One region of the Dorea formicigenerans genome, then DNA from elsewhere that is predicted to be linked to it. Evidence: predicted binding sites of a transcription regulator. Region 1 holds the regulator's gene; the other holds the start of a gene.
The links. Region 1 encodes Rex, which represses fermentation and respiration genes when NADH is low (regulators of the CRP and FNR family bind a similar motif). Its sites were predicted from a motif close to ATTGTTAANTANTTAACAAT; they were not measured.
Positions count from the first base shown of each region.

Region 1 (16,815 bases):
TGTCCAAAGAACAAATCTTCAAAAGCTAGAAGAGATAAGAGAAGAGCTAATTGGAAGATGAGTGCTCCGAACCTGGTAAAATGCAGCAAATGCGGCGAATTAATGATGCCTCATAGAGTCTGCAAGGCTTGCGGAAGCTACAACAAAAAAGAAATCATTGCTCAGGATTAATAAGCAAGAAACGCTGTAAATCTAGGGGTTGAGGCATTCCTTAACCCCGTGATAAAGCGGTATTTTCTAAAATGTACCCCACTCTGTACCCCAATTTAAACAAACGAATTTCAACGGTTATGTATAGTCCTTGTATATAAATTTTATTGATTTAACTTCGTAGCAGCTTAAAGCTGTTTTTTTTTGTGCCATTTTATATGACAACAAGATTCGTGATTGGGATTACTGTGGGTGGATATAAGGTTACTGAGCACAGGTACTATGAACGGTAACTATATAAGATTGGAAGTTAAGGATTGATAAAATGAAATTCTGTGGTATAGTAAAACCTGAGTAAAATAGAAGTAGAGGGACAGATTATGAATGACATTTTATACCGCGCAGCAGCGTATCTGCTTATTATTGCACTTGGAGTTTTTCTGAAGAAAGTCGGATTTTTTCATGAACAGGATTTCCGTACACTTGCAAAAATTTTGTTAAATATCACGTTGCCATGTGCAATTATCTATTCATTTTCAAAAGTAGATTTTCAGATTTCGCTTTTAACAGTGACAGTACTAAGTCTTTTTGTTGGAATTCTTATGATGTTTATTGCGTTTTTTACATCGAGAATGACAGGAAAAAAAGAGAATATTCCGTTTAATATTTTGAATTTGTCAGGATACAATATTGGAAATTTCTGCCTGCCGTTTGCACAGAGCTTTTTAGAGCCGCTCAGTCTTCTTGGCATCACATTATTTGATATGGGAAATGCTTTTTATTGTAACGGTGGGGCAAAGGCAGTTGCGGAAGTATTTAAAAACTCTATACATAGAATGCCGGGGACAGAGACAGATACCAAAACGCAGTTAAAAAATTCGCTGAAGACTATGGGGCGGGCATTGAGTAGATCCACTCCGTTTCTTGTTTATTTTGGGATGTTGATCGTTCTGATTCTAGGGATTCCGATTCCCAGACTTGTATTGTCGGTTACACAGATTGGCTCCAATGCCAATGCATTTACGGCGATGCTGATGATTGGGGTCGGATTCAAACTGAATATTAAAAAAGATGGAATCAGTCATGTGATCCGGATTTTGTTCACGCGTTATGCAGTGACCATATCATTTGCTGCGATTGCTTTTTTCTATCTGCCATTCCCACTGCAGATCAGACAAGCGCTTGTTCTTGCATTTTTAAGCCCGATTGCCAGCGCCTGCCCGGCTTATACAGATGCTCTGGGAGAAGATTATGAGCTTTCCAGTACAATTAATTCCATTTCGATGCTGATCAGTATCGGACTGATCACAGCTGCATTGATTGTCATGTTGTAAAGATACGTGTTGATTTTTCCGGTGATGTTTAGTAGAATATTACCAGTAGAGACAGGAGGAAATATCATGTCAGAAATTACAACAGTAGTACTGGATGCTATGGGTGGAGATAATGCTCCGGCTGCAATGATTGACGGCGCAATTGATGCCATTTCCAAGGAAAAGAATGTAAAAGTCATTCTGGTCGGTATTGAAGACGTCATAAGAAAAGGTCTGGAAGGCAAGACCTACAATCCAGAGCAGATCGAGATTGTGAATGCGACAGAAGTGATCGAGACAGCAGAGCCGCCGGTACATGCTATACGCAGGAAGAAAGATTCTTCCATCGTAGTCGGGATGAAGCTTGTAAAAGAGGGAAAAGCAGATGCTTTTGTATCTGCAGGAAGTTCAGGAGCGATTCTTGTGGGCGGACAGGTGATCGTTGGCAGAATCAAAGGTGTTGACCGTGCGCCATTAGCTCCGCTTATTCCAACGGAAAAAGGAGTTTCTCTTTTGATTGACTGTGGTGCGAATGTAGACGCCAGACCGGCACATCTTCTTCAGTTTGCCAAGATGGGGTCCATCTATATGGAGAATGTTCTTGGTATAAAGGATCCGAAAGTAGGTATCGTGAATATCGGTGCGGAAGAAGAGAAGGGCAATGCACTAGTCAAAGACACATTTCCACAGTTAAAAGAACTTCCGGGAATTAATTTTATCGGAAGTGTGGAGGCGAGAGAGATTCCACATGGCCAGGCAGATGTAATTGTCTGTGAAGCATTTGTGGGAAATGTGATCTTAAAGCTTTATGAAGGACTGGGGGCTGTTCTTGTCGATAAGATCAAAGGCGGTATGATGTCCACTCTTCGAAGCAAGATTGGCGCGTTGCTTGTAAAACCGGCGCTTAAGACGACTTTGAAGACATTCGATGCTACAGAGTACGGTGGAGCTCCGCTTCTGGGACTGAACGGTCTTGTAGTTAAGACCCATGGAAGTGCGAAAGCAAAAGAAGTGACGAATACGATCATTCAGTGTGTCACATTTAAACAACAGAATATCAGTGAGAAAATCAAAGCAAGTATTCAGGCGGAAGAAGCTGCCGCTGAATAATAGAATGAACAAACAAGCAAAAGGAGACGTAATTATGGAGTTTGAAAAACTGAAAAAAATTATTGCAGAGGTCTGTGATGTTGACGAGGACAAAATTACAATGGATTCTACATTCAAGGATGATCTGGACGCAGATTCCTTGGATGTATTCCAGATTGTTACAGCTATAGAGGATGAGTTTGAACTTGAAATCAGTGATGAAGATGCTGAGAAGATCGTGACGGTAGGAGATGCTGTTGAGCAGATCCAGAATGCAACTGGAAACAACTAAGATATTATAAGTGAGAAAGTCCGGAAAAAAGGGCTTTCTCTCTTTCTGACTATAGGAGAATGAACATGAAGAGAAATTTAAAAGAACTAGAACATAGAATCGGATATACATTTCAGGATTTTGCGCTTCTTAAGAAGGCGATGAGTCACAGCTCCTATGTGAATGAAGAGCATCTTCCGAAGTATGAATGTAATGAGCGCCTGGAATTCCTGGGTGATGCAGTACTGGAACTTGTGTCCAGTGAATTTTTATTTTTTGAACATCCGACAACTCCGGAAGGAGAATTAACAAAGACCCGCGCCAGCATGGTCTGCGAACCGGCACTCGCATTTTGTGCACGGGAGATTGAACTTGGAGAATATCTGCTTCTTGGAAAAGGAGAGGATGCAACAGGAGGAAGGAAGAGAGAATCTGTTACTTCTGATGCTATGGAGGCACTGATTGGTGCAATCTATGTAGACGGTGGTTTTGCTAATGCAAAAGAGTTTATCAACCGATTCATTTTAAAAGACCTGGAGAATAAAAAGCTCTTTTATGATAGCAAGACTATCCTGCAGGAAATTGTGCAGGCACATTTTAAAGAAGAACTTTCTTACCATCTGGTTGGGGAAGAGGGACCAGATCACGATAAAACTTTCCAGGTCGAACTTCAGATCGGAGAACAGGTCTATGGAATCGGAAAAGGACGTACAAAAAAGAGCGCAGAACAGGAAGCTGCCTACAAGACCATTCTGATGCTCCGCAAAAAGAATATAAAGTAGGTGTTGTATGTATTTAAAAAGCATAGAAGTGCAGGGGTTTAAGTCCTTTGCAAATAAGATAAAATTCGATTTTCACAACGGTATTACAGGAATTGTCGGACCAAATGGAAGTGGTAAGAGTAATGTAGCCGATGCGGTGCGGTGGGTACTTGGTGAACAGCGTGTCAAGCAGCTTCGAGGCGGCACAATGCAAGATGTTATCTTTTCCGGTACAGAGAACCGTAAACCGTTAAGCTATGCGTCTGTAGCAATCACATTGGATAATTCAGATCATAAACTTGCGATTGATTTCGAAGAAGTTACGGTAACAAGAAAGTTATACCGTTCTGGTGAAAGTGAATATCTGATCAATGGCAGTGCATGCAGGCTGAAAGATATTAATGAATTATTTTATGATACAGGTATCGGTAAAGAAGGATACTCCATTATCGGACAGGGACAGATTGACAAGATCTTAAGTGGTAAACCGGAAGAGCGGCGAGAGTTGTTTGATGAGGCTGCCGGTATTGTAAAATTCAAAAGACGTAAGAGTATGTCTGTGAAGAAGCTGGAAGAGGAACAGCAGAATCTGATCCGTGTCAATGATATTCTTTCGGAGCTTGAGAAGCAGGTCGGCCCATTGGAACGGCAGTCTGAGAAAGCAAGAGAATATCTGAAGAAAAAAGAAGAACTGAAGACTTATGATATCAATATGTTTCTGTTAGAAGCAGACCGCCTGAAAGAGCAGATCCGGGATGTGGAAGCAAAAGATAATCTGACAAAGGCTCAGATGGGAGAAGCAAACCGCTTGTATGAAGATACAAAGCAGGAATATGAAAGTATTGAAGAACAAGTCGATACGATGGACGCGTCTATTGAGACTTATAATCGCAAGCTTACTGAGACAAGCATGTTAAAACAACAGTTGGAGAATCAGATTGCTCTTTTGAAGGAGCAGATCCACAGTGCCAGAATGAATGATGAGCATTACGCGAATCGTGCCCAGTCCATTGAACGGGAACTTTCTGAGCGTGAGGAACAGCTTGGTACTCTGATTTCGGATCAGACAAGACTCCAGGCAGAATTAGATTCCGGCCGAAAAGCAGAAACACTTGAAAAAGAGAATCTGAACAAGCTTCAGATCCGTATTGCAAGTCTTAGTTCTGATATTGAAAAGAACCAGAATGATATTCGGGAAATTCTCGGAAACCGTGCATCCACAAAAGCTCAGATCCAGAAGTTCGATACTATGATGGAACAGATCCAGGTGCGGAAATCCGGACTGAACCAGAGATATTTTGGTGCGCAAAGTGAAGCCGGTCTTCAGAAAGAACAATATGAGACATTTTATGCGGAATTAAAAGAAGTATCAGATCAGATTATTTCCTTTGCAGAAGAGAAGAAGAACTATGAATCACAGATTCAGGAACTTCAAAAGTCTCTAAATGAAAAAAATGAGCAGATCCGTGCAAGTCAGAGTGCTTACCACAGAGAGCATTCACGCCTGGAGTCTCTTAGAAATATGACTGAACGCTACGACGGATACGGTAACAGTATTAAGCGTGTTATGGATAACCGCAGTCATGAAAAAGGGCTGTTAGGTGTTGTTGCAGATATTATTAAAGTAGAAAAAAAATATGAGACAGCCATTGAGACGGCTCTTGGCGGCAGTATCCAGAATATTGTTACAGATAACGAACAGACAGCAAAACGTATGATTGAATTTTTGAAAAAGAATAAATTCGGTCGTGCAACATTTCTCCCACTGACGCAGATCCGTTCCCATGGAGGAATCGCTCAGCCACAGGCATTGAATGAAGAAGGGGTTATCGGTCTTGCAGACACTCTTGTTATGGTGGAAGACAAGTACCTGGAACTGGCAGGCTCTCTGCTTGGCAGAACACTGGTTGTCGATCATATTGATCACGGACTTGCCATTGCAAGAAAATACAGGCAGTCTATTCGAATTGTAACGCTGGAAGGTGATCTGATCAATCCGGGCGGTTCTATGACTGGTGGAGCATTCAAGAATTCCAGCAACCTTTTAAGCAGACGCCGTGAGATAGAAGAACTGGAGCAGGCTGTCCAAAAACTCCGTGCTGATGTAGCAAAGACAGAGCAGGAGATCGCGGAGCTGAAAAACAATCGTTCCGGTTACTATGATAAAATCGAACAGATCAAAGATCTACTACAGAAAGCATATGTCCGCCAAAATACAGCGAAGATGAATGCCGATCAGGCAAAGAGTAAGATCGAAGCAGCGAATCAGACTGCGCTGGAAATTCAGAAAGAGACACAGCAACTGGATCAGGAGATCAGTGACATCATGGATAATCAGCAGTCCATCAATGTGGAGCTGGATACGTCTGAACAGTTAGAACGTGACCTGAATAAACAGATTGAAGAAGGGCAGACAAAGTTAGATGATCTGAAACATCAGGAAATATTACAGCAGCAGGCTTCGGAAAATGCACATTTATCCTGTGCTGCTACAGAACAAAAGGTTCTGTTCGTAATGGAAAATGCAGAACGTATTCAGGAAGAGATGCAAAAATTCCGCGAAGAGTTGAAGGGGCTGGAAGCAAGTAAAGGCGGTACAAGCAGAGAAATCGAGGAAAAAGAATCTCAGATTCAGGAATTGCGCCAGACGATTGAGAATTCCGGAGAATTATTTGTGGAAATTCAGGATGAGATTGAAAAGGCGAAGAAGACACGTGAAGATCTGAACCAGCGCCATAAAGAATTCTTACAGAAGCGTGAAGACCTCTCCAGGCAGATTTCTGATCTGGATAAAGAAATCTTCCGTCTGGAGAGTCAGAAAAACAGTTATGAAGAAGCTGCCGAGAAGCAGATCAATTATATGTGGGAAGAGTATGAACTCACTTATAATCGTGCGATGGAACTTAGGAATGAAAATTTAACGGATGTTGCGAAGATGAAAAAGCGTATTCAGGAATTAAAAGGAGAAATACGCGCTTTGGGAAATGTTAATGTCAATGCCATTGAGGACTATAAAAATGTATCGGAGCGATATGAGTTCTTAAAGACGCAGCATGATGATCTCGTGGAAGCAGAAGCAACACTGGAAAAAGTTATCGCAGAATTGGACGAAGCGATGCGAAAGCAGTTCACAGAGCAGTTCGCACACATTTGTCAGGAATTCGACCATGTATTCAAGCAATTGTTTGGAGGCGGAAAAGGTACACTGGAACTGATGGACGATGAAGATGTTCTGGAAGCAGGAATTCGTATTATTGCTCAGCCGCCTGGAAAGAAACTGCAGAATATGATGCAGTTATCTGGTGGAGAGAAGGCTCTGACAGCAATCTCATTATTATTTGCAATTCAGAATCTCAAGCCGTCCCCGTTCTGTCTGCTTGACGAGATTGAGGCAGCACTGGACGATAGCAATGTTGACCGTTTTGCACAGTATCTGCATAAGCTTACAAAGAATACACAGTTCATTGTCATTACGCACAGACGAGGTACAATGACTGCGGCAGACCGTCTGTACGGAATCACCATGCAGGAAAAAGGAATTTCGACACTTGTGTCCGTCAGTCTTCTGGAAGATGAACTGGACGATTAGAGAAAGTGCAGGTAAGATAGAACGTAGAAGTATGTCATGCAATTGCATGACGCGCACCTCGCAGCAAGAATGCCTCGGCATTCTTGAATGGCAGGGGGCCGGCCTTGAAAGGAGTAAAAGTATGGCAGAAGAAAAGAAAGGTTTTTTCAGACGACTTGTCGATGGTCTCACAAAGACAAGAGATAATATTGTGTCCGGCATGGACAGTATTTTTAACGGATTTACACATATTGATGAGGACTTTTATGAAGAACTGGAGGAAGTCCTCATCATGGGCGATCTCGGAGTTCAGGCAACTTATGATATTCTGGACAAATTAAGAGAAAAGGTAAAAACCCAGCATATCAAAGAACCTGTTGAATGCAGACAAATCCTGATTGACAGCATCAAAGAGCAGATGGACGTCGGAGAAGCTGCTTATGAATTTGAAGAGAGAACTTCGGTGGTCATGGTCATTGGAGTGAATGGTGTCGGAAAGACAACTACGATTGGTAAATTAGCTGGAAAACTCCGCAGTCAGAATAAAAAAGTTGTGCTGGCTGCCGCAGATACATTTCGTGCTGCAGCGGGAGAGCAGTTGAAAGAGTGGGCGAACCGTGCACAAGCAGAATTGATCGGAGGCCAGGAAGGTTCTGATCCTGCAGCCGTAGTCTATGACGCAGTTGCAGCTGCCAAGGCAAGACATGCCGATGTACTTTTGATTGATACTGCCGGACGGCTTCACAATAAGAAGAACCTGATGGAAGAGCTTCGTAAAATGAATAAAATCATTGACCGTGAATTTCCGGACGCATATCGTGAGACACTGGTAGTGCTAGATGCCACAACAGGTCAGAATGCACTTGCTCAGGCAAAGGAATTTAATGAAGTGGCTGATATTACAGGTGTTATCCTGACAAAAATGGATGGAACTGCAAAAGGTGGTATTGCAGTTGCAATCCAGGCGGAACTTGGTATTCCGGTAAAATATATCGGTGTCGGCGAGACGATTGACGATTTGCAGAAATTTAATTCTGATACATTTGTAAATGCATTGTTTGATGTAAAAGGAGAGCATGAAGTATGTTAACATTAGAAAAATTTGAAGAGGCAAGCGAAATTGTAAAAAACGTAACTCTTCCGACGAAACTGGTATACAGTGAAAACTTAAGCCAGCAGACGGGTGGTAAGGTTTATCTGAAGCCGGAAAATATGCAGTATACAGGAGCTTATAAAGTGCGTGGCGCATATTATAAGATCAGCACAATGTCTGAAGAGGCAAGAGCAAAAGGACTGGTGGCTGCATCAGCCGGAAACCATGCACAGGGTGTTGCATACGCAGCACAGAAATTCGGATGTAAGGCTACAATCGTTATGCCGACAGTAACACCATTGATCAAAGTAAATCGTACAAAAAGCTACGGCGCAGAGGTGATTCTTTACGGAGATGTCTATGATGATTCCTGTGCGTATGCCGAAAAACTGGCCCAGGAGCGCGGAAGTACATTTGTGCATCCGTTTGATGATCTGGACATCGTAGCAGGTCAGGGAAGTATTGCAATGGAAATTGTGCAGGAGCTTCCGACCGTCGATTATATTCTTGCGCCAGTTGGTGGCGGCGGATTGATTACAGGTGTATCTACACTTGCAAAAATGTTGAATCCAAAGATTAAAGTGATTGGTGTTGAGCCTGCTGCTGCGCCAAGTATGACAATGGCACTTGCTTCTGGCGAGCCGGTTACATTGGACAGTGCAAATACCATAGCAGACGGTACTGCAGTAAAACGTGTCGGAGACCGCATTTTCGAGTATGCAAAGAAGAACATCGACCAGATGCTGACTGTAGAAGATGATGAGCTTGTCGGAGCTTTCCTCGATATGGTCGAAAATCATAAAATGATTGTTGAGAATTCCGGACTGCTGACAGTTGCAGCACTCAAGCAGTTAGATTTGAAAGGAAAGAAGGCGGTTGCAATTTTAAGTGGAGGCAACATGGATGTTATCACAATGTCTTCCATTGTACAGCATGGACTGATTCAGAGAGACCGTATCTTTTCGGCATCTGTATTACTTCCGGATAAACCGGGACAGCTTGCGCTTGTTGCTCAGACGATTGCTGATGCCCAGGGAAATGTTATTAAACTGGAACATAACCAGTTCGTTAGCACCAACCGTAATGCTGCTGTGGAGCTTCGTATTACAATGGAAGCTTACGGTACAGAGCATAAGAACCAGATTATGAAAGCTCTGGAAGAAAAAGGATTCCGGCCAAGAGAGATCGGTGCAAAATTATATTAGCTGGGAGTCAATCCCCCAGCTGATATAGCCTCCGGCAGGATTGCAGAGGTGCGCAGTAGAAGTATGTCATGCAATTGCATGACGCGCACCTTGCAGCAAGAATGCCTCGGCATTCTTGAATAAAAATATCATAGAAGAGAAAACCAGAAAGAGCAAGATTCAAAAAAAGTTTCGGGTTTTCTCTTTTTGCTATGGGATTTTTGAAGGATTTTTGTTTTGTCTCTTGACATATGAGATTGGATTGTATACAATTATACACGAAGTGCATTATATAAAAAGAAAGGTGACTTTTTAGTATCAGAAAGATTCCAGGAGGTCACGAAGAAGGTTAAAATTATGGAAGAGTATCAGGACCGTTCTCTTAGAGGAAGGGTATTTGAAAAATTGAGGGAGGATATTTTATCCGGTGTCTATAAGGATTGTGATGAACTTAGGGAGATTACAATCGGTGAGGAGATGGGAGTCAGCAGGACTCCGGTCCGTGAGGCACTTAGGCAACTGGAACTGGAAGGACTTGTAAAGATTATTCCTAATAAAGGAGCCTATGTAACAGGTATTACGCCGAAAGACGTTCAGGATATTTACATGATTCGTTCTATATTGGAAGGTATGTGCGCCAGATGGGCGACAGAGCATATCACTCCAGAACAGATTGAGCAGCTGGAAGAAATTGTTCTTTTATCTGAGTTTCATTTGAAAAAGGATAAGGACAAAGTTGTTCAGGTGTCAGATCTTGACGGTAAATTCCATCATGTTCTATATGAAGCATCCAACAGCCGGATTATGGAACATACGTTATCGGACTTTCATAAATATGTAAAGATGGCACGTATGTTGTCTGTAGGCGCAAAAAACCGGGCTGAGAAGTCCATCGAGGAGCACAAGGCAATTTTGGAAGCAATCAAAAAAGGGGATGCTGATGAAGCGGAAAGACTTGCAAATCTGCACATCATGCATGTAATGGAAAATCTTCATATCGAAATTGAAGATTAATGTTTCAAATTGTAAGAATCATATAAGTAAAGTTTATATAGTGGCAGGAGGACAAAGACATGGCGAAAATTAAAATGACAACACCAATTGTAGAGATGGATGGAGATGAGATGACAAGAATTCTCTGGAAGATGATCAAAGAACATCTTCTGAATCCATTTATTGAGTTAAATACAGATTACTATGATCTTGGACTTGAACATCGTAATGAGACGAATGATCAGGTTACATTTGATTCCGCAGAAGCAACAAAGAAGTACAAAGTAGCAGTAAAATGTGCAACAATTACACCGAATGCTGCGCGTATGCCAGAGTATAATCTGAAGGAAATGTGGAAAAGCCCGAATGGTACCATCCGTGCAATTTTAGATGGAACGGTATTCCGTGCACCGATCGTTGTAAAAGGAATCGAGCCATGCGTTAAAAATTGGAAAAAGCCAATTACCATTGCAAGACATGCTTATGGTGATGTATATAAAAATACAGAAATCAAAGTTCCTGGACCTGGAAAGGTAGAGCTTGTGTATACAGGAGATGATGGAACACAGATCAAAGAACTTGTCCACAAATATGACGGACCAGGGGTTGCTCAGGGAATTCATAACCTCTGTGGTTCTATCGAGAGCTTTGCCAGAAGCTGCTTCAATTACGCATTAGACACAAAGCAGGATCTCTGGTTCGCAACAAAAGATACAATTTCTAAGAAATATGACCACACATTCAAAGACATTTTCCAGGAAATCTTTGATTCAGAATATAAAGAAAAATTCGATGAAGCCGGTATCGAATATTTCTACACATTGATCGACGATGCTGTAGCGCGTGTTATGAAATCTGAAGGAGGCTACATCTGGGCATGCAAGAACTATGATGGAGATGTTATGAGCGATATGATTTCTTCTGCATTTGGTTCTCTTGCCATGATGACATCCGTGCTTGTATCACCAGAAGGATATTACGAGTATGAAGCTGCTCACGGTACAGTACAGCGTCATTATTACAAGCATTTGAAAGGCGAAGAAACTTCTACTAACTCTGTTGCAACAATCTTTGCATGGAGCGGAGCTCTTCGTAAACGTGGTGAACTGGATCAAAATCAGGAGCTGATGGATTTTGCAGATAAATTAGAGAAGGCAACGATTGATACAATTGAGGAAGGAAAGATGACAAAAGATCTGGCTCTTATCACAACACTTCCGAATCCAACAGTGTTAAACAGTGAAGACTTTATTAAAGCGATTGCTGAAAAGTTAGTATAGAAAGAGTTGAAATGCATGGAATACTGGGATATTTATGATAAAAACAAACAGCTGACCGGGCGAAAAATGAAGCGCAATGACTGGTGCCTGAAAGAGGATGAGTATCACTTGACAGTGTTAGGTGTGATCCGCCGTCCAGATGGGAAATATCTGATTACCCGCCGCGTTCTGACAAAGGCATGGGCACCAGGCTGGTGGGAAGTTTCCGGAGGCGCTGCACAGGCAGGTGAAAGCTCCGAGGAAGCGGTACGTCGTGAGGTACTGGAAGAAACAGGATTGGATGTAAATGGCTGTGTGGGCGGTTATATGTTTACCTATCACAGAGAAAATCCTGGAGAAGGCGACAATTATTTTGTAGATGTCTATCGTTTTGAGAAGGATTTTAAAGAAGAAGACCTGCATCTTCAGACAGAAGAGACTGCAGGATATAAGATTGCAACAGCTGATGAGATCAAGGCTCTGGCTGACGAAGGAATCTTCCTGCATTATGATAGTATCAAACGTGTTTTTGAAGAGTAGAAAAATGAGCTGGCTTATTCGGCCAGCTCTTCCCATTTTTCATATAAAGTTTCAAGTTCAGCGTCAATTTCTGCATGTTCTTTTGCAAGTTCCTGACATTTTACTGAATTCGTATAAACTTCCTCCTGCGACATTAGAGTATCAATTTCAGCACTTCTATCTTCCAGAACACCAATCCGTTCTTCTGTCTTTTTGAATTCATTAGCGCGTTTCCGTTCTTTTGCCTGAGCTTCTTTTTGTTCCTGCCAGCTTAACTTTGAATCGGAGGCCAAGTCAGCAGCTGCAGAAGAGGAATTATTTTCTAAGCGAGACGTATTGGAATATGCGGCTGTCAGTTCTTCTTTTTTCTCAAGATAATAATCATAATTTCCAATATAATTTACAAACGTATGATTAACAAGATCCATGATACGTGTTGCAGTCTGATTGATAAAGTAACGGTCGTGTGAAACATAAAGAACCGTTCCTGTGTAATTATTCAGTGCATGTTCCAGAATCTCTTTTGATGTAATATCCAGATGGTTGGTCGGCTCATCGAGAATCAGGAAGTTCGCTTCAGAAAGCATCAGCTTTGCAAGGGACACGCGTCCACGTTCGCCACCGCTTAAGTCACTAATAAGTTTAAATACATCATCTCCGGTAAATAAAAATGCTGCCAGCACTTTACGGATCTGCGTGTTATTAAGATTAGGATAGTCATCGGAAATCTCCTGGAAAATAGTTTTTTCCATATGCAGAACGTGATGTTCCTGATCGTAATAACCAATCTTTACATTAGAACCGAGACGGAAACTTCCAGAATCAGCTTTAAGTACCTGATTTAAAATCTTAAGGATTGTTGTTTTTCCGGTTCCATTGTCTCCAATGATCGCGACATGTTCCCCTCGCTTGATTTCGAAGCTGACATTTTCAAATAAAATCTGTGGTGGAAATGCCTTGCTTAAATGCTCGACAATTAAGACATCATTACCGCTGACACAGGAAGGTTCCAGTGTTAAGTGCATATCTGTATGCAGTTCCATCGGTTTTTCAACCGGGGTCATCTTATCCAGCATCTTTTCACGGCTTTCTGCACGCTTGATGGATTTTTCACGGTTGAAGGAGCGGAGCTTTTCAATGACCGCTTCCTGATGCTTAATTTCCTGCTGCTGGTTCAGATATTCTTTCATTCTGGCTTCACGGAGCATTTCCTTTTTCTTGGCGTAATCTGTATAATTGCCCATGAAAGTGGTAAGCTTGCCCAGTTCGATCTCGACGACTTTTGTTACAACCCGGTTCAGAAAATACCGGTCATGAGAGACAATCAGTACTGCACCGGGATAATTCAGAAGATAAGTTTCCAGCCATGAGATGGAATTTAAATCCAAATGGTTGGTTGGCTCGTCCAAAAGCAGAATATCCGGCTTTGTGAGGAGCAGTTTTCCGAGAGAGACACGGGTTTTCTGACCTCCGGATAAAGTCGCGACCGGTTTTGCGAATTCTTCTTCTGTAAATCCAAGTCCTTTTAAAACACCAGTGATCTCACTTTCGCAGGCGTATCCATTTTCACGTTCGAATGCTGCTGTAAGCCGCTGGTATGTATTCATACGTTCTTCCAGACGTTCTCCGCTTAAATGCTTCATTTCCTGTTCGATCTCACGAATCTGCCGCTCCATGTCGAGAATATCGGCTTTTGCTGTGCGCACCTCTTGATAGATCGTATGGTCATTATTCATATCCTGATGCTGTGCCAGATATCCCATCGTCTTGCCGCGTGTCAGAACAACATTGCCGCCGTCCGCCTGTATCTCACCAACGATCATCTTAAGAAGTGTTGTCTTTCCGGCACCGTTCGGTCCTACGAGAGCTGCTTTTTCGTGGTCTTCTATATGAAAGGAGCCGCCGGAGACAATTACTTCTTCTCCAAAGGCTTTTTCGATATTGTGACATGCAAGTATCATCCTATCCTCCTTGATAAAAATCCTGTGATTTTGAGAAATAAAGATGCCGCAGGGCTGCGTCCGGCGCTGCGACCGCATAATTTTGGCATCATCTTATACTATTATAACGAAAATACTACAAAAAACAACTAAAAAGTTTGACATTATACTAACGATTGCCTATAATAATGAGTAGAAATTTTTGAAGGAAGGAGGTACGGATCATGCAAAACAGGGGAATTTCACAGGCAGTTATCCGTAGATTACCCAGATATTATAGATACCTTGGGGAGCTAATCGAGCAGGGAGTAGAACGAATCTCTTCCAATGAGCTTAGTAAAAGAATGAAAGTCACAGCTTCCCAGATTCGTCAGGATCTTAACAATTTTGGCGGATTCGGACAACAGGGATATGGCTATAATGTAAAATATCTGTACTCAGAAATCGGAAAAATTCTTGGATTGGAACAGGATCATAATATTATTATTATTGGTGCTGGTAATTTGGGGCGTGCACTTGCGAACTATGCGTCATTTGAAAAGCGTGGATTTATCTTAAAAGGATTGTTTGATATCAATCCGGAGCTTGACGGGCAGGAAGTTCGTGGTGTTCCAATTCAGATGATGGACGAGCTTCCGAAATTTGTAGATGAGAACAGTATCGATATTGCAGCATTGACGATTCCAAAGGATGAGTCAATCAAAGTTGCAAAATTTCTGGCAGAACACAATGTTCACGGAATATGGAATTTTGCACATACAGATCTGAATCTCCCGGAAAGTGTGATTGTTGAGAATGTACATTTATCCGAGAGTCTGATGAGGCTGTCATATAATATATGCCGCTACAAGGAAGAACATAATTAAGGAGATAACGTGTAAAGACAGGTTTGTTCAGATAGCATCCTGGCTTTGCACGTTTCTTTCTATCAGGAGGAATCAAAACTATGAGATATTTGCCAGATGCTAAACAGATGAAAACGGCAGATTCATTTACGATAAATGAACTTAAAATCCCATCCCTGGAACTTATGGAACGGGCTGCCAGAGCATGTGTAGATCACATTAAAGACTGGAAAATTAATTTAAATAAAATATGTGTCCTCTGTGGTTCTGGAAATAATGGCGGGGACGGCTTTGCGATTGCCAGAATGTTTGCATGGGAAGGGTGTGACGTAACAGCAGTTCTGGTCGGAAACAGAAATCACTGCACACCAGAGACTGCCCATCAGATAGAACAGTTGAAAAATACAGGGGCACAGTTTAAGGAGCAGTTTGAGCAAGAAGCATTTGAAAGTGAACCGTATACTTTAATTATCGATGCAATTTTTGGAGTTGGACTTTGCCGGGAGGTTGGAGGCAGATATGCACAGATTATAGAGTGTGTGAATCAGTCTGATGCAGTCCGTATGTCCGTGGATATTCCTTCCGGAATTTGCGCAACTACAGGAAATGTATTAGGAACTGCAGTGCGTGCAGACTATACTGTGACAATTCAGGAGACGAAAGTTGGTCTTGTACTTGATCCGGGAAGAAGTTATGCAGGAATCTGTGTATCCGAGGATATCGGAATTGTATCACTTCCACTGGAAAGAGATGAGGAAACAGTTTGTACACTGGAGGGCAGTGATTATGCAGCACTTCTTCCGAAACGAAATGCGGACTCCAATAAAGGAACTTACGGAAAGCTTCTTATGATCACCGGAAGCAAAGGTATGTCAGGTGCTGCATATCTTGGCGCACTTGCAGCTTACAGGACAGGTACCGGGCTGGTGCAGATCTATACTGCTAAAGAGAATCTCGTGATCTTACAGAGCCAGATCCCGGAAGCGATTATTACAACTTATGAAAAATATGATGTCAATGAACTACATCGCTTGATCGACTGGGCAGATGTCGTAGCTATAGGTTCCGGACTTGGAACAAAGAAGACTGCAAGGAAGATTTTAAAAGAAACCATTGCATATACAAAGAAACCTTGTGTCATAGATGCAGACGGACTCAATATTTTGTCTGAACATATGGATTATCTGTGTGGTGCAGATTGTGAACATTTTATCTTTACACCGCACATGAAAGAATTTGAACGGATCAGCGGTTTGAAGATTGCTGAAGTAAAAAAAGATCGTATTGCAGCACTTCGTACATTTGTTAAAGAATATGACGTTACCTGTGTACTGAAGGATTCCAGAACAACCATTGCAAAGCCGAGAGAGCGGGTAGCGGTAAATCTATCCGGCTGTGCGGCTATGGCAAAAGCCGGATCCGGGGATGTGCTGGCAGGCATTATCGCATCGTATCTCGCACAGGGACTTTCTGAATGGGAAGCAGCGCTTCTCGGTGTTTATATTCACGGAAGAGCTGGTGAGATTATAGAGAAGGAACAAGGCGCATACAGTCTTCTCGCAAGGGAACTTGCACAAAAGGCAGGAACAGCCATGACGATACAGGAGGAAAACTAGATTATGAAACAATACAGCAGAGTATGTGAACGAGTGGATCTGGATGCAATTTTTTATAATTTCCAGATGATGAAAGCAAATATCAAAGATGGAGTACAGATGATCGCAGTTATCAAAACAGATGGATACGGACATGGTGCAGTCCAGATTGCCCGGTTACTGGAACCGGTAGACTATATCTGGGGCTACGCGGTTGCAACACTGGACGAAGCTG
Region 1 is NZ_CP102279.1:1,611,454-1,628,268, reverse strand. Features, by position in the region: gene rpmF (50S ribosomal protein L32) at 1-171, shown strand, start outside; gene NQ560_RS08020 (AEC family transporter) at 531-1,484, shown strand; gene plsX (phosphate acyltransferase PlsX) at 1,551-2,573, shown strand; gene acpP (acyl carrier protein) at 2,608-2,844, shown strand; gene rnc (ribonuclease III) at 2,910-3,605, shown strand; gene smc (chromosome segregation protein SMC) at 3,613-7,173, shown strand; gene ftsY (signal recognition particle-docking protein FtsY) at 7,295-8,242, shown strand; gene ilvA (threonine ammonia-lyase) at 8,236-9,450, shown strand; gene NQ560_RS07985 (GntR family transcriptional regulator) at 9,787-10,443, shown strand; gene NQ560_RS07980 (NADP-dependent isocitrate dehydrogenase) at 10,503-11,702, shown strand; gene NQ560_RS07975 (NUDIX hydrolase) at 11,718-12,221, shown strand; gene NQ560_RS07970 (ABC-F family ATP-binding cassette domain-containing protein) at 12,236-14,161, opposite strand; gene NQ560_RS07965 (redox-sensing transcriptional repressor Rex) at 14,365-15,006, shown strand; gene NQ560_RS07960 (bifunctional ADP-dependent NAD(P)H-hydrate dehydratase/NAD(P)H-hydrate epimerase) at 15,087-16,601, shown strand; gene alr (alanine racemase) at 16,605-16,815, shown strand, end outside.

Region 2 (16,815 bases), 1.4 Mb from region 1:
AGATATTTGATCTTGGCAAGAATGAGGTAAGGAACTTCCTGATTGCCAATGCACTTTTCTGGGTGGAGCACTTCCATATTGATGGACTTCGTGTTGATGCAGTTGCTTCTATGCTGTATCTGGATTATGGAAAGAAAGACGGAGAATGGGTTCCGAACCAGTATGGAGGTAATGAGAACCTGGAGGCAGTAGATTTCTTCAAGCATCTGAACACAGTTGTACTTGGAAGAAATCCGGGTGCACTTATGATAGCGGAAGAGTCTACGGCATGGCCGAAGGTAACTGGAGATGTAGAAGACGGAGGTCTTGGATTTAGCCTTAAGTGGAATATGGGGTGGATGCACGACTTTACGGAATATATGAAGCTGGATCCGTATTTCAGAAAAGACAATCATCATATGATGACATTTGCCATGAGTTATGCGTACAGCGAAGATTACATTCTCGTACTGTCGCATGATGAGGTTGTCCATTTGAAATGTTCCATGATCAATAAGATGCCAGGACTTGGATTTGATAAATATGCGAACCTGAAAGCAGGATATGCATTTATGATGGGACACGCCGGAAAGAAATTGTTGTTCATGGGACAGGATTTTGCACAGCTTCGCGAGTGGTCAGAGGAACGTGAACTGGACTGGTATCTGTTGGAGGAGCCGGAGCATCAGGCAATTCAGTCATGGATGCGTGATCTACTCCACATGTATAAAAAGAAACAGGCGCTTTATGAACTGGATCAGTCATGGGAAGGATTCGAGTGGGTCAATGCAGATGATGCATACAGAAGCATTTACAGTTTTATCCGCCATTCTAAAGATGGAAAGCATAACCTTTTGTTCGTGATCAACTTCACACCGATGGCAAGAGAAGATTACCGTGTAGGCGTTCCTAGAAAGAAGCAGTATAAGCTGATTCTGAACAGTGACGATGTGAAATATGGCGGAAATGGCGAGAAGAGACAGAACATTTATCATGCCGTGAAGAAAGAATGTGATGGAAGACCATATTCATTTGGATACAAATTGCCGCCGTATGGGGTAGCAGTTTTTGAATTTTAAAATGTATAATAAGAGAGGTGTGGAAGAGAAACAGGGAGATGGAATTTGAGTATTCCATCTCCCTGCTAAAGTTATGAATTAATTTTATTCTGCGTTTGTAGAAGTGTCGTTATCAGCATTGTTGTCGGTGCTGCCTGTATCGGTGTTGTTGTCCGTATTTTCTTCGACTGCGTCAGTGCTATCTGTATTATCGGAGTTTTCGGTATCATCGCCTCCGAACAGATCTTTGAAAAATCCTACGATTTTATCCCAAAGTCCTTCCTCTTTTGCCTGATTTACGGCATCGTTTGCTTTGGCTTTTACGGCATCTAATGTGCTGTCGATGATTGCATCATTTCCGAGTGCTGCATCATCTGTATTGTTAATAATTCCGCCGTTGGAGTCATCTCCGCCAAAGAAGCCTTTGATGGAGGACCACAAGTTGCTGAAGAATCCTCCGGATTTCCCGTCCAGGTTGTCGAGAGTCTTTTTCAGTGCTTTGACATCGTAGTCGTACTGGGAAATAGATTCCATCAGACTTGTGATTTTTGCAAGCTGGTCATCGGTCAGTGTAATTCCCTGCTTATCGGCTGCGTCAGAAATCGCGTCCTGAATATCGGACGGATCAGTCAGTTTATCTTCAATAACGGATTCTTTGACATCGTTGATCAGATCAGATGCTGTATCCTGACCGAGATCCTTGGCGAGGTCACCGGTTGTTACCAGCTCTTCTGTTGCAGTTGCTTTCTGGTCTTCGGAAAGTTCTTTCCCACTGGCTTTTTCGTAAGCCATCATAATACCTGTCAGTGCACCGGTTCCGGATACTTCAATTGGAGATCCGGCAACAACGTTACAGTTCTCAACGCCGGAAGTCAAAAGTGTACTGGCGATCATAGAACTTGTTACAAATGTTAGGTTTGCGACTTTTACCTGAATTCCGCCGCTGTCTGTCGGCTCAACATAAGAACAGCTATATGTTCTTGTACCAATCTGGGATTCGGTTGCGATCCCTTCCATATATTTTCTTTCGTCTGTGTTCGTGACTTCGATCGTGTCTACCTGATCGGCGGAAGTACCGAAGTATTTGTACATAGAAGCTTTCTGCTCGTCGGATAAGTTCGCTCCGAGAGTGACTACTTTTGCGCTGTCAGCCAGGGCAGTTACCGGCAGGCTTACAGATGCCAGAATGATTGCCAGGCTAAACGGCAGAACCCTTTTTAATTTTTTCATACTCATAATTATCCTGTGGTGTCAGACGCCACATCTCCTTTCTGTACCCCCAATAATAGCATACTTGTGTAAAAGTAAAAAGTAAAAAATTCTTAACTATTTCGAAAGATTTTGTTACGGCTTGTGTACATCTGTGGACTAAGACAAGATTTCCAGTATTCTGGATTCAAATGTGTGTTCATCCACCATTCCCCCCATGGCACCGACTGACTTTTTATCTTTGAAGAGAACAAATGTCGGGACGATTTCCGGGGCGTATTCTGCGGCGAGTACTGCAGATTCTTCAATTTCGACTTCGCAGAACTTGATCTTTCCGGCGTATTTCTTTTCGATATCCTCCACGACCGGCTTCATCATGGCACATTTCCCGCACCAGATAGCGTAGAACATAACGACGACCGGGAGAGAGGTATCTTTTACTTCTATTTGAAAATTTTTTGCAGTTAAATGTAACATCAAATCAACCTTTCTGATCAGTGCCTTCGGCAGTCAGAACCGTGGTTCAGAATATCATATACTTCTTTCAGGGATTTTCTGAAACAACCGATCCACCTGTGCAGACACCGATTTCGATAAGTGTATTCAAAAAACTTTTGTCGGAAGTTTTTTTTGTTATGACAATTTCGGCTCATGGCGAACAGACTCCGAAGGCTTTCTCATTAATAATATATGCGCTGTAGCGCTAAGAAAGTCACAGCAGACATCTTCTTTTAGCAATGAGCTTGCAAATCGGGTGATCCATGGATGAAAATTTCTCTTCATATTCTGTCATAATATTTCCAACGTTCATAATTTCATCATGGTGCAGGTCATAAGTACATTCGGAAATGCCCCATGTTTCGGATTCCCCTAAAGACTCAACGGAAAAATCAAAAAGATCACGGTTATCTGTCTTGAATTCTACCTGTCCGTCCTGGACAAGCACCTTGTCGTAACGTGCAAAAAAATCCGGTGACGTGAGGCGCCTTCTTGCATGGCGGGCTTTCGGCCATGGGTCGGAGAAGTTCAGATAGATCCGGTCAACTTCATTTTCAGCGAACACATTTGCTATGTCCTGTGCGTCCATACAAATGAAGCGAATGTTTGGCAGAGTGCTTTCGTTTTCTTCTATATATATGTTTAACTTTTCCACAGCACGGAGAAGGACGCTTGTGTAGCGCTCGATTCCGATGTAGTTGATCTGTGGATTTTTCTGAGCCAGTGCCATGAGAAAACGGCCTTTTCCCATGCCGATTTCAATGTGGACCGGGTAGTCATTCTGGAATACATCAGATGCCCAGTGACCACGGAATTCTTCCGGAGTCTCGATAACCTGACTGCACTCTTTTAACACGCCTTCGGCGCGGGGTATATTTCTAAGTCGCATATATGCTCTCCTTATTTGTTGTATTTCTTTATTTGCAAACTTCCCAAATCCGGGAGATTCTTGCCTTGCCTTAGTTTACAGGCTTTGGCAAAAAAAGTCAAACTCAATGGTGTATAGCGGTCATATCTATATCATATTGCCGAAAGCAATATGCGTAACGACTAAAATTTTTCTGAAAAACACAAATAATTTGTGCAAATTTTCAACATGTTAAGGAGAAGGTATATAAAACGGGAGGAAAGTGACTAAATTTTGGACAAATGAAAAAACTCAAATAAGAGAATATGCTTAAAAAATTGTCAAATAAAGTAATTGTTAAGAAAAAAAGAAATGATTGACATTTAAAAAACAGGAGAGTAAAGTAATCACGAAATTTGAAGAAGAAAGGGAGGGAGTCATACGGAGAAATTAACAGAGAGTCTGTTGGAAGAGCTGAATTGTGATACAGCATTTACCATTCCGTTATTCGGGGGAATTAAGATTAGTGAGTCCGTGGCGGTCACATGGATCATTATGGCTGTAGTTGTATTGCTGTGTGTCATATTCGTAAGGAATCTCAGTGTAGAGAATCCGGGGAAAGCTCAGCTTTTATTGGAATCCGCAATCGGAAAAGGAGTGGACTTCTTTGAAGATGTTATGGGCAAAGAAAACCGAAGATATATCCCATATCTGATCACGGTGCTGATCTATATCGGAATTGCCAATATCATTGGATTGTTTGGGTTTAAACCGCCGACAAAGGATCTGAATGTCACAATAGCGCTGGCTGTTATGAGTATGTGTCTGATCGAGTATTCCGGAATACATAAAAACGGATTAAAACACTGGGTCAAACATTTTGCAAAGCCGGTTCCGTTCGTCGCACCGATCATGGTACTGGAGATTGTAATCCGTCCATTGTCCTTGTGCATGCGACTGTTCGGTAATGTACTGGGAGCATTTGTAATCATGGAGCTTTTAAAAATAGTAGCTCCGGCGATTATACCAATCCCGTTTAGTTTTTATTTTGATATATTTGATGGATTCTTACAGGCTTATGTATTTGTATTTCTGACGGCGCTGTTCATGAATGAGGAACAGGAGTAAAGCCGGAAGATAAGACGAACAGACTTAAAAGGGATTTAAGAAAACATTTTTAGACAAGAAGAAAAGGAGATTAAGATTATGTTAGTAGCAATTGGAGCAGGTATCGCAGTTTTAACAGGTTTAGGAGCAGGTATTGGTATTGGTCTTGCAACAAGCAAGGCAGTAGACGCTATCGCAAGACAGCCAGAGGCTGAGTCAAAGATCAGCAAGAACCTGATTCTTGGTTGTGCCCTTGCAGAGGCAACAGCTATTTATGGATTTATCATCGGTCTTCTGATTATCCTGATGCTGAAATAATTAGCAGTTCGTAAAGAAGCAGGAGAAAAGAAGAAAGGCAGGTGGGAAAAGGTGATAAAAGTAGATTTGAGCCTTCTCTGGACCATAATAAACCTTGTAGTCTTTTATCTATTACTGAAGAAATTCCTGTTCAAACCAGTTATGGGGATCATGGAAAAGCGTGAGCAGATGATTGCCGACGGACTGAAAAATGCAAGTGACAGACAGGAAGAGGCAGAGTCTCTGAAAAAAGAGTATGAGTCAGCTCTTTCCGGTGCAAAAGAGGAGTCGGTTAAAATCGTTGAAAATGCCCGTGTAGAGGCTAAGAGACAGTCAGATGAGATTCTTGCAGATGCGGACAGAAGAGCAGATGCCACGATCGAACGTGCCAGAAAGACCATCGAGACTGAGCGAAAGCAGGCATTGGATGGCGTTGAGACACAGATTGCAGGACTTGCAATGCAGGCAGCCAGAAAGATTGTAGATGAAGAGACAAGAAAACAAGGAAATCAGGCGATTTATGATCAGTTTTTGGAAAGCGTAGGTGACGCTCATGACGGCAAAGACGAGTAATACAGTAAAGTTCGTTCAGCCGGCAGCAAAGCGCTATGCAAGAGTTCTGTACGAACTGGAAATTCCGAAAGCAGATATTGAGAAAACAAAAGAAATCTTCTGTCAGGTACCGGAAGTATATGAAGTACTGTTAAATCCGGTAATTACGGCAAAGAACAAATACAGTGTTATCGAACAGATATTTCCAAAGCCTATTTGTAATTTCCTGAAGGTAACATGCGAGAACCAGAGAATGGGCATGCTTTGGGACATTTTCGAAAGCTATGATAAATATTGTGAGGAGCAGCAGCAAGTTATGACTGCGACTTTAATATGTGTAGACGAGCCAGACGAAGAGCAGGCTGAGAAGATGAAAACATTTATTATGGATAAATATCATAAATCGAAGGTAAATCTGGAGGTCGAAAAAGACCCGTCACTGCTTGGAGGATTTATCCTGAGAGCGGGCAGTGATGAATATGACTGGAGCATTCGTGGAAGAATGAACCGGTTAGAACAAAAATTGACCTGGAGGTGAACGTAAGTGAGTTCAATCAATTCAGATGAAATTATTTCAATTCTGAAAAGTGAAATAGAGAATTTTGATGAGATCAGTAAAGACAGCGAAGTCGGAACTGTTGTGACAGTCGGAGACGGAATCGCTACCATTTACGGAATCGATCATGCAATGTACGGCGAGATCGTTACCTTCGAAAATGGTCTGAAGGGTATGGTACAGGATATCCAGAAAGACGAGATCGGATGTATCTTATTTGGATCAGATACAGGAATCAAAGAAGGAACAAAGGTTGCACGTACAAAGAAAAAAGCCGGAATCCCGGTAGGAGATAAATTTATCGGAAGAGTTATCAATGCCCTTGGTGCACCAATCGACGGTGCCGGAGAGATTGAGGCAGATGATTATCGCCCGATTGAAAATGAAGCACCTGGAATCATTGACAGAAAATCCGTCAGCGTTCCTATGGAGACAGGAATCCTTTCTATTGATTCCATGTTCCCGATCGGACGTGGACAGAGAGAGCTGATCATCGGTGACAGACAGACTGGTAAGACATCTATCGCAACAGATACGATCTTGAACCAAAATGGAAACGGAGTGATCTGTATCTATGTTGCCATCGGTCAGAAGGCATCAACGATTTCAAAAGTTGTAAATACATTTAAGACATCAGGAGCTATGGATCACACCATCGTATTAGCATCAACAGCAAGCGACTGTGCGCCGCTTCAGTACATTGCTCCTTATGCGGGAACTGCACTGGCAGAGTATTTTATGTACAAAGGAAAAGATGTACTGATCGTTTATGATGATCTTTCCAAACACGCAGTTGCGTACCGTGCATTGTCACTGTTACTTGGTAGATCCCCTGGACGTGAGGCTTATCCTGGAGACGTATTCTATCTGCATTCAAGACTTCTGGAGCGTTCCAGCCGTCTGAGTGAGGAAAAAGGTGGCGGATCTATCACGGCTCTTCCAATCATCGAGACACAGGCCGGAGATGTATCTGCATATATTCCGACAAACGTTATTTCCATCACAGATGGACAGATTTTCCTGGAAAGCAGTTTGTTCTTCTCAGGAATGCGTCCGGCGGTCAACGTAGGATTGTCTGTATCTCGTGTAGGTGGAGATGCACAGACAAAGGCTATGAAGAAGGCAGCAGGAAGTCTTCGTATCGATCTGGCCCAGTATCGTGAGATGGAAGTCTTCACACAGTTCAGTTCAGACCTTGATGATGCAACGAAAGAACAGCTGGAATATGGCAGCGGACTGATGGAGCTTCTGAAGCAGCCGCTTGGAAAACCAATGTCACTGGCAGATAAAGTTATTACACTTTGTGCTGCAAGACATAAAGTCATGCTTGGAATTCCAACTGCAAAAGTAAAAGGATTCCAGATGGATATGTTAAGTTACTTTGCAAGTGTACATCCGGAAATCGCAAGAGAAATCGAGGAGACAAAGGATCTGTCTAAAGAGTTGTCCCAGAAGATCGTGGAGATTGCAGAGGAATTCAAAAAGAGCAGGTGTTAATGTATGGCAAATATCAGAGAAATACAGACACGAATTAACAGTGTAAAAGATACGATGAAAATCACCAATGCCATGTACCTGATCTCTTCTACAAAAATGCGTCAGGCCAGAAAAAAACTGGCAGATGCAGAGCCGTATTTTTATAAATTACAGGCTGAGATTGCCAGAATCCTGCGTCATATGCCGGAAGTGAGCAACCAGTATTTTGACAGTAGGGAAGAAATTCCGAAAGAAGAACGGAAAATCGGATCTGTAGTTATTACCGGTGATAAAGGACTGGCAGGAGCTTACAATCACAATGTAGAAAAAGCAGAAGAGGAAATCATGAAAATGCCGGGACACCACAAATTGTTTGTCGTAGGTGAGCTTGGAAGACATTATTTTGTAAGTCAGGGACATGAGATTGAACAAAATTTCCAATATACTGTGCAGAAACCGAACCTGAGCAGAGCCAGAATTATTTCTGAGACATTGATGGAACAGTTTAATAATGGCGAGCTGGACGAAGTGTATGCTGTCTATACGCGAATGGAGAATTCTATGGTATCTGAGGTGGAGACTGTAAAGCTGCTTCCGCTTGAGAGAAGTGCATTCGGAGAGGACAGCATTCCGGCAAACTTAAGGCGTGAGGCGATTCAGCTATATCCGTCTGTCGAGAGCGTCATGGACAATATCGTACCGAATTATGTAACCGGAATGATTTACGGTTGTTTGGTCGAGGCGTATGCAAGTGAGCATAATGCCAGAATGACGGCTATGAAGTCAGCGACAGACAGTGCTGAGGCAATTATCAAAGATTTGTCTATTGCTTATAACCGGGCAAGACAGGCAGCCATTACGCAGGAAATCACAGAGGTATGCGCAGGTGCGAAGGCACAGAAACGGAAAAGGAAGTGAGAACAGATATGAATAAAGGACGAATTGTACAGGTCATGGGTCCTGTTGTCGATGTTTTATTTGAAGACGGAGAGCTTCCGAATATCAAAGATGCCCTTGAGGTAGATAACGGAGACAAGACTTGTATTATGGAAGTTGCACAGCATCTGGGAAACAGCGAAGTACGTTGTCTGATGCTGGCTGCAAGTGAAGGACTTCACAAAGATATGGAAGTCCGTGCAACTGGAAGCGGTATCAAAGTTCCAGTTGGAGATCAGACACTTGGACGTCTGTTCAATGTGCTTGGTCAGACCATCGATGATGGAAAAGAAATAGAGAAAGATGCAGAGCGCTGGGAAATCCACAGACAGGCGCCTACATTTGAAGAGCAGAGTCCTGCTGTCGAGATCCTTGAGACAGGTATCAAGGTCATCGACCTTCTTGCACCATATGCAAAAGGTGGTAAGATTGGTCTGTTCGGAGGAGCCGGAGTTGGTAAGACTGTACTGATTCAGGAGTTGATCCGAAATGTAGCAACAGAGCATGGTGGATATTCTATCTTTACAGGTGTCGGAGAGCGTTCCCGTGAAGGAAATGACCTCTGGACAGAGATGAAAGCGTCTGGCGTACTTGAGAAGACCGCTTTGGTATTTGGTCAGATGAACGAGCCGCCTGGAGCTCGTATGCGTGTCGCTGAGACAGGACTTACAATGGCTGAGTATTTCCGTGATAAAGAACATCAGAACGTGTTGCTCTTTATTGATAACATTTTCCGATTCACACAGGCTGGATCTGAAGTTTCCGCCCTGCTTGGACGTATGCCATCAGCCGTAGGTTATCAGCCGACACTGGCAACAGAAATGGGTGAATTACAGGAGCGTATTGCTTCTACAAAGAATGGTTCTGTCACGTCCGTTCAGGCAGTCTATGTACCGGCCGACGACTTAACAGACCCTGCACCGGCAACAACATTTGCACATCTGGATGCAACAACCGTACTTTCACGTAAGGTTGTTGAGCAGGGAATTTACCCGGCTGTAGATCCGTTGGAGTCTAACTCACGTATCCTGGAGGCAGACATCGTAGGTGAAGAGCATTATAAAGTAGCCAACCAGGTAACAGAGATTCTTCAGAAGTACAAAGAACTTCAGGACATTATTGCCATTCTTGGTATGGAAGAGCTGTCCGATGAAGATAAAGCAACGGTTATGAGAGCAAGAAAGATTCAGAAATTCCTGTCACAGCCATTCTTCGTAGCTGAGACATTTACAGGAATTCCTGGAAAATATGTACCACTGAAAGAGACAATCCGTGGATTCAAAATGATCATCGACGGAGAAATGGATGAATATCCGGAGGCAGCCTTCTTCAATGTCGGAACGATCGACGAAGTTATCGAGAAAGCAAAGACACTGAAAGACGGAGAGTAAGAGGTGCGTAAACTATGAAAACATTTTGGTTGAAAGTCATAGCCAGTGACCGCGTGGCGTATAACGGACGATGCCAGAAGGTGATTGTACCTGCAGCCGACGGCGGTCAGATGGGAATTCTGGCAGATCATGAGAACATGATCATAGCAATCGAAGTCGGTGAAGCGAAGATGCAGCTGGAAGACGGAACGTGGGAGACACTTGCCGTTGGAACCGGATTCCTTGAGGTTGTTAACAACCGTGTTACCATGCTGGTACAGACCGCTGAAAAACCGGAAGAAATTGACGCCAGAAGAGCAGAAGAACGGCGTGAAGTCATGGAAGAAAAACTTCGGCAGAAGCAGAGTATCCAGGAATACTATCACACGAAAGCATCCCTGGCAAGAGCCATGAACCGGTTGAAGGTGTCAAGGGAGAAGAATACGAGAATTTAACTTCCGTATATATAATAAAATACAGCTATCGTTTGCAAAATGAAATCTATAATTTGCCAACGGTAGCTGTATTTTTATGTAAGTGGAAGTTTAAAGTTTGTGTGAAGGGGAAAGTGTGAATGAAAGGGGAAGATTTTGCTGCGCTATTGACGAGTCAAAGTCAGAGCTTGCTCAAGACCTTGGCGACCGCGAGGTGGGTATGATAAAATAGGGAAATAAGGGAGATGCTACGCAAAGTAGCAGGAAAATGTTTTGATGACATCTTTGTGTGCTTGTGATGTAAAGTGCAGTTTTCTATACTGTAAGTTGTTAGGAGATGTTTAGAGAGTGCAGGCTGTCCAGACAAATAGTTTCGGATAAGAAATATGTCTGTGAAGCAACCTTAAGTTCTGTGATAAGACTCTCGAACGGGTAAGAAAAGACAAGGAGATTATGGATATGACTTTTGCAGAAAATGTGAAGATGCTTCGCAAGCAGGCTGGTATGTCGCAGGAGCAGTTGGCGGAGAAGCTTGGTGTATCGAGACAGGCGGTTACAAAATGGGAGACGGGTGCGGGAATCCCAGATATTGAAAATATAATGGCGATTTCAATGCTGTTTGACATTTCCATAGACGATCTACTTTCAAATGAAAGAGATTCAAAAAAGGTAGTGGAGACGGAGTACTTGTATGAAAGTATTACGGAGTATGATATTGATGAATCGAAGCATTATGATATGAAGCTGGAAGGGGCGAAGTGGCTTATACTGGCTGGATATGAGGGCGAGAAAATCCGGGTCCGACTGGGATCCAATACATTTTCAACTCTTCAGAATGATTTCAAGGTTAAGATTGATGATATCCGGAAACGAATTGATATAGATGTAAAACGAAAGAATGGTGCCACGGAAGCAATGGCGAAGAGTGAAATTGATATTTTCGTGCAGATTCCGGTGCAGTATATAGATAAGATTGAGTGTGAAGCTCATGCGGAAACGGTAGAAATCCGTTCCATAGAATGTGAAAATATGGAATTTGGTGTGAAGACAACAAATTTGATTTTGGAAAATGTTGTCGGTTCGGTGGAGGTTGATTGTAATCTTGACATGGAGATTATGTGCGATTCATTGAACGGCGAGATCGCAATTAATCAGGTGTCTGCGACATCAAAAATACATGTTCCAGAAGAGGCGATTTTCCAGGCAGTTGCAAAGGGCATTGGAACAAGCATTTCTTATGAAAAAGCCGGGCAGCAGGTGGAACGGTTTGATGCGCCGGAGGCGGACAACGTGATTGAACTGAATGGAATCAAGAGTGAATTAATTGTTTGTATAGGTTAAAAATGAAAATCTACAAGTTTGTCAAAAAGATGTAATGATTTTTTATTACTGGAAGAAAAATGTGAATAGTATAATAAGTAACAGACGGGAGGAATTTGTAATGCAGATTGAAACATACAGTGGAAAATATGATGAGATTATTTCGTTAATTTTAGATATTCAGAATAATGAATCGAAGATTAATCTGTCTCTTGAGGAACAGCCAGATTTGCTTACAATTCATGACTCCTATCAGAAAAATGGCGGTGAGTTCTGGATTGCGCTGGATCAGGGAAGGGTAATCGGAACGCTTGGACTGATGAAGAAAGATAACCACTGTGCAATCATGAAGAAATTCTTCGTGAAGAAAGAGTATCGTTCACAGAAAGTCGGGCTTGCTTTATATAAGAAGTTACTCGAATTTGCAGAAGCGGCAAATGTGCAGTATATCATACTGGATACACCGTCCGTTGCACATGCATCACATCGATTTTATGAAAAGGTCGGACAGAGACAGCATTTTATATATGTTGGACTTAGGAGGAAAAGCGAGTATGACAGAATGAGAAAAACTGCAGGCGTGATGTGGGGATAGAGAAAAACTAATGGGAAATATATACTTATAGGTTGACTTTTATGAAAATAAAGCATATGATAATAACAGCTAAGAAATGTGATGAATTTCATGCATGAGCAAAACAAAACTCCCGGAAGTGGTTGAGACTTCCGGGAGTTTTTATTCCGTTTATGTAAGGTGGCTTATACCTTTCAGGCTGTTACTGCCTGTCGTTTCTGTCCAGCCATTTGCAAATAAAGTAGCTAACAATACTTGCCATAACAGAAACAAAAAATGTGATGAGAGTTTCATGCATAAGACTTCACCTCCTTTCGCTTGGAGGGTGGCAGCAATTGTAGTATAACATGATAGTATAAAAAGTTCAATATAAGTATACTGTTAGCGAGTAAACTAATAAAGAATGAAGATATAAAAAGTGTGGAGATGTGGTAAAATGACTGTATAAAAAATGCGAAAGTGGAAGCAGGAATCGGAAGGAAAAACAGCTCTTTTAATTGAGGGAGCCAGACGAATTGGAAAATCGACAGTGTTCGAAGCGTTTGCTAAAAATGAATATAAAAGTTATATATTAATTGATTTTTCAAGAGTGTCAAGAGAAACTAAAGAACTTTTTGAAGATATATCCGATCTTAATTATTTGTTTTTGCAGTTGCAATTGCAATATAAAGTAGATTTGCATGAGCGGAATTCTGTGATCATATTCGACGAAGTACAGTTATGTCCAATGGCACAACAGGCAATTAAGGCGTTGGTTGAAGACCGGAGATATGATTATATTGAAACCGGATCGCTCATTTCCATAAAGAAGAATGTTAAGGATATTCTGATACCGAGTGAAGAAAGAAAACTCAGTATGTATCCAATGGATTATGAAGAATTTTTGTGGGCAATCGGTGATGAAGCGACTTTTCCGTTACTGAAAAAATGCTTTGAAATGAATCAGGGAATAGGAGATGCTCTTAATCGTAAGCAATTGCGGCAATTCCGATTATATATGCTGGTAGGAGGAATGCCACAGGCGGTAGATGCATATATAAACACAAATAATTTTAGAAAAGTCGATGAGGTAAAAAGGGACATTTTAAATCTGTATGAAAGTGACTTTGCTAAAATTGATTCGACAGGAAGACTTGCAATGCTTTTCGATGCAATTCCGGCTCAGTTAAATAAAAATGCGTCTCGCTTTCAGGCAAGTGGTGTACTTAACGGAGAAAAACCGGATAAGATTTTGGAACTTATTGCCGAGTTGAAAGATTCTAAAACTGTTTTGATATCCTATAACACAAATGATCCAAGTGCAGGAATGGCGAATACAAGAGATTTGTCCAGATATAAAATATTTTTAAGTGATACAGGTTTGTTCGTAACACTTATGTTTAAAGATAAAGATTTTACGGAAAATGAAATATACGAAAAGCTTCTCAATGATAAATTGAGCGTAAATCTCGGATATTTGTATGAAAATATAGTGGCACAATGTCTGGCTGCCAATGGAAATGAATTATTTTATCATACAATTATGAATACACAGTCTAAACACAATTATGAGATAGATTTTATTCTGGCAAAGAAAAATAAAATAGTTCCTTTGGAAGTAAAATCATCAGGATATAAAACGCATAAATCATTAGACGTATTTACAGAAAAATATTCAAATCATATTTTAAAAAGATATTTAGTGTATACAAAAGATTTAAGTAAAGAACAGGATATTTTTTGTATTCCTGTTTATATGGTTCCATTTTTATAGGAAAAATATTATAATCCCTGAAATTCTTTAATGGTTGCTACTGCCAGTACAACGGTTCCAATTGCACATACAATATATACAATTCCGACTACGATAGAGCTTTTCTTTGCGCGCTTCCATTTTACGGCTGCAAGGTACATGGCGCTTAAGACATCTGCCAGGAAGAAGAACTGCAGGATACCATGCAGGAGGGCCGTTCCGAGGCTGATTTTTCCGGCTTTATAAGTCATGCGGATTACCTGCAGGGCGTAAAATGAGCCCGGAAGGATTGTGAGCCAGAATCCGATGACAGTGAAAAATATCATAACACTCATGATTGGGAGCATAAGTGGTATAATCAGACCTCCGGTCATGAATGTCAGTGCTGCACCTGCGAAAAAATATAGGGTGAACAGCAGAATAAAGTCGTATAGGAAAAACGCAACAAGCCCGTACTTATGTATGAGCATGCGGTTTATAAGAGCAGTGGAATCACCTTCCTCATAGGAAGAAAAAGATTTCCAGATATTTAGGATTCCAAGAATATAAAGCACCATAATGTAAATGATAGCAGGCAGGTTTGACAGAAAAAATCCTAATTCCGTAGTGAGAGCGGAGGCATCATATGGAATCGCATCGAGTACATGGCTCTGGAATATAAGATTCGGAAGAGCAAGTACCGGAATCAGAGATAATATAATTACATATGCAATTGCCAATTTGTCAGCGGATTTTTTCATGTGCATCGGCTCCTTTCGGGAGATTTTTCATTGCTTTCTATATTTGATTATAATTCTTGGGGAATGGATTGTCCAGAAGATTGAGCTGACCGGCTGACAGATAGTTGGCAGCACGCCAGTAGGCATTCATTTTTTCAAGCATTTCCTGAGATAACGGCTGTTTCTCAAGACACATTTTGTTGTCGTCCATAATATACCTCTTTCTTTCAATAATGTGTTGATTTTTTAACTAGTGTCATCATAGCATAGTGAAAATAAGACGTAAAATAGCAATTTTGCATTGGAATCATAACGTTCTGATATGGATAAATGCGACCGTTGACAAATGTATGAATTTATGCAATAATATTTTTGATTTTGGACTATGAACATATGTAAGTACAGAAGATGTAGTGAAGCAGAGATGAAGTGTCACCGGCTGAGAGCATTTCACGCGAACCTTTTGGAAATTTCAGTATGGGAGTCTTCTGATGAAAAGCATTTGTCAAAAGTAAGTGCGTTAAGTTGGATGTTCGTGTAGCAGATCGAATACACATAAAAGAGTGCAGAGTTATAAGGACTCTGAAATAGGGTGGTACCGCGAGTAACATCGTCCCTTGTTAATCACAAGTGGCGGTGCTTTTTTTATTTTCAATAAAATGTTTACGTCCAAAGTTAAGCATAATTTCAAAATATGGAATATTTTGAAAGTTAGCTCTGAACAGTAACTTAAAATAAAAAGAGACGCTGAACTTAAAGAGTAGTAGAAAGGGGAATTAGGATGAAAGATAAAATCAACAGTATTTTATCAGAAGTGAAAACTAAGATTTCTGAAGCAGCAAATGAAAATGAACTGCAGAATGTGAAGAATGCATATGTTGGAAAACAGGGTGCGTTAAGTATGTTAATGAAGGAGATGCCGAAGCTTGACGCAGCGCTTCGCCCGGAGATGGGAAAGGTGCTCAACCAGGCTAAGAATCAGGTGACAGAGCTGATCAACTCTAAGAGAACAGAGCTGAAGCTGAAAGCTTCTGAGGTTTCACCGGACTTTGATTGTTCTGTACCGGGAATCCTGCCGCCGAACGGAGGACTTCACCCAATCACACAGATGTGCTATGACCTGAACGATGCATTCCGTTCTATGGGATTTGAGATTTTCCAGGAGGATGACATCACAAGTGAGTTATATGCATTTGATAAACTGAACTTTCCTCCGAATCATCCGGCAAGAGAGAGTATGGACACATACTGGCTGGAGGGTCATGACAGTGGAAGCACAAATGAAAAGCTTTGCCTGAGACCACATTTGACAGGAGGAAGTGTCCGTTATATGCAGACACACAAACCGCCGTATCGTTTTGTATATCCGGGACGTGTATATCGTAACGAGACAACAGATTCACATCATGAGAGAGCATTTTTCCAGTATGAGGCTCTGATTGTGGATAAGGATATCAAGTTCACAGACGGAAAAGTTATGATCCAGAGCATTTTAAGTAAAGTATTCGGAAGAGACGTTCCGGTAAGAATGCGTTCCGGTTTCTTCCCATTTGTAGAGCCAGGATTTGAGATCGACATGGAGTGTCAGGTGTGCGGCGGAAAAGGCTGCAGCGTATGTAAACATGTGGGCTGGATCGAGGTTATGCCGGGTGGATCCCCACATCCAAATGTACTTCGTGCAGCAGGACTGGATCCGGATGAGTACACAGGTTTCTATGTAAATATCGGTCTGGACAGACTGGTTATGATGCGTTACGGTGTGGATGACGTAAGATTGTTCCACAGTGGCGATTTAAGATTCCTGAGACAGTTCAGATAAGCGGAGGAGAATAAAGATGAAATTATCATTATCATGGATTAAAGATTTTGTAAATATCCCTGAAGATATGGATATGAAACAGCTTGCATATGATCTGACTATGGATACTGTTGAGGTTGAGGACGTCGAGTACCTGGCAGACCGTTTTGACCATATGGTAGTAGGTGTGATCGAGGATATCGAGCCACATCCAAATGCAGACAAACTTCGTGTCTGCAAAGTAGACATCGGTGACGGTGAAATCAAAGACATCGTCTGCGGTGGTATCAATCTGGAAAAAGGTATGCGCGTTGCCGTATCCTGCCCGGGAGCAATTGTCCGCTGGCATGGAG
Region 2 is NZ_CP102279.1:2,984,807-3,001,621, reverse strand. Features, by position in the region: gene glgB (1,4-alpha-glucan branching protein GlgB) at 1-1,058, shown strand, start outside; gene NQ560_RS14600 (DUF1002 domain-containing protein) at 1,143-2,267, opposite strand; gene NQ560_RS14595 (thioredoxin family protein) at 2,406-2,723, opposite strand; gene trmB (tRNA (guanosine(46)-N7)-methyltransferase TrmB) at 2,959-3,633, opposite strand; gene NQ560_RS14585 (F0F1 ATP synthase subunit A) at 4,057-4,719, shown strand; gene atpE (ATP synthase F0 subunit C) at 4,798-5,016, shown strand; gene atpF (F0F1 ATP synthase subunit B) at 5,068-5,568, shown strand; gene atpH (ATP synthase F1 subunit delta) at 5,549-6,085, shown strand; gene atpA (F0F1 ATP synthase subunit alpha) at 6,092-7,600, shown strand; gene atpG (ATP synthase F1 subunit gamma) at 7,604-8,497, shown strand; gene atpD (F0F1 ATP synthase subunit beta) at 8,506-9,906, shown strand; gene atpC (ATP synthase F1 subunit epsilon) at 9,921-10,340, shown strand; gene NQ560_RS14545 (helix-turn-helix transcriptional regulator) at 10,779-11,660, shown strand; gene NQ560_RS14540 (GNAT family N-acetyltransferase) at 11,761-12,234, shown strand; gene NQ560_RS14535 (ATP-binding protein) at 12,665-13,966, shown strand; gene NQ560_RS14530 (DUF6652 family protein) at 13,975-14,685, opposite strand; gene NQ560_RS14525 (phosphoketolase family protein) at 14,723-14,875, opposite strand; gene NQ560_RS14520 (phenylalanine--tRNA ligase subunit alpha) at 15,446-16,483, shown strand; gene pheT (phenylalanine--tRNA ligase subunit beta) at 16,500-16,815, shown strand, end outside.
Region 2: a site for Rex is predicted at 14,899-14,918, ahead of NQ560_RS14525 (phosphoketolase family protein). Genes of this name have one in related genera too.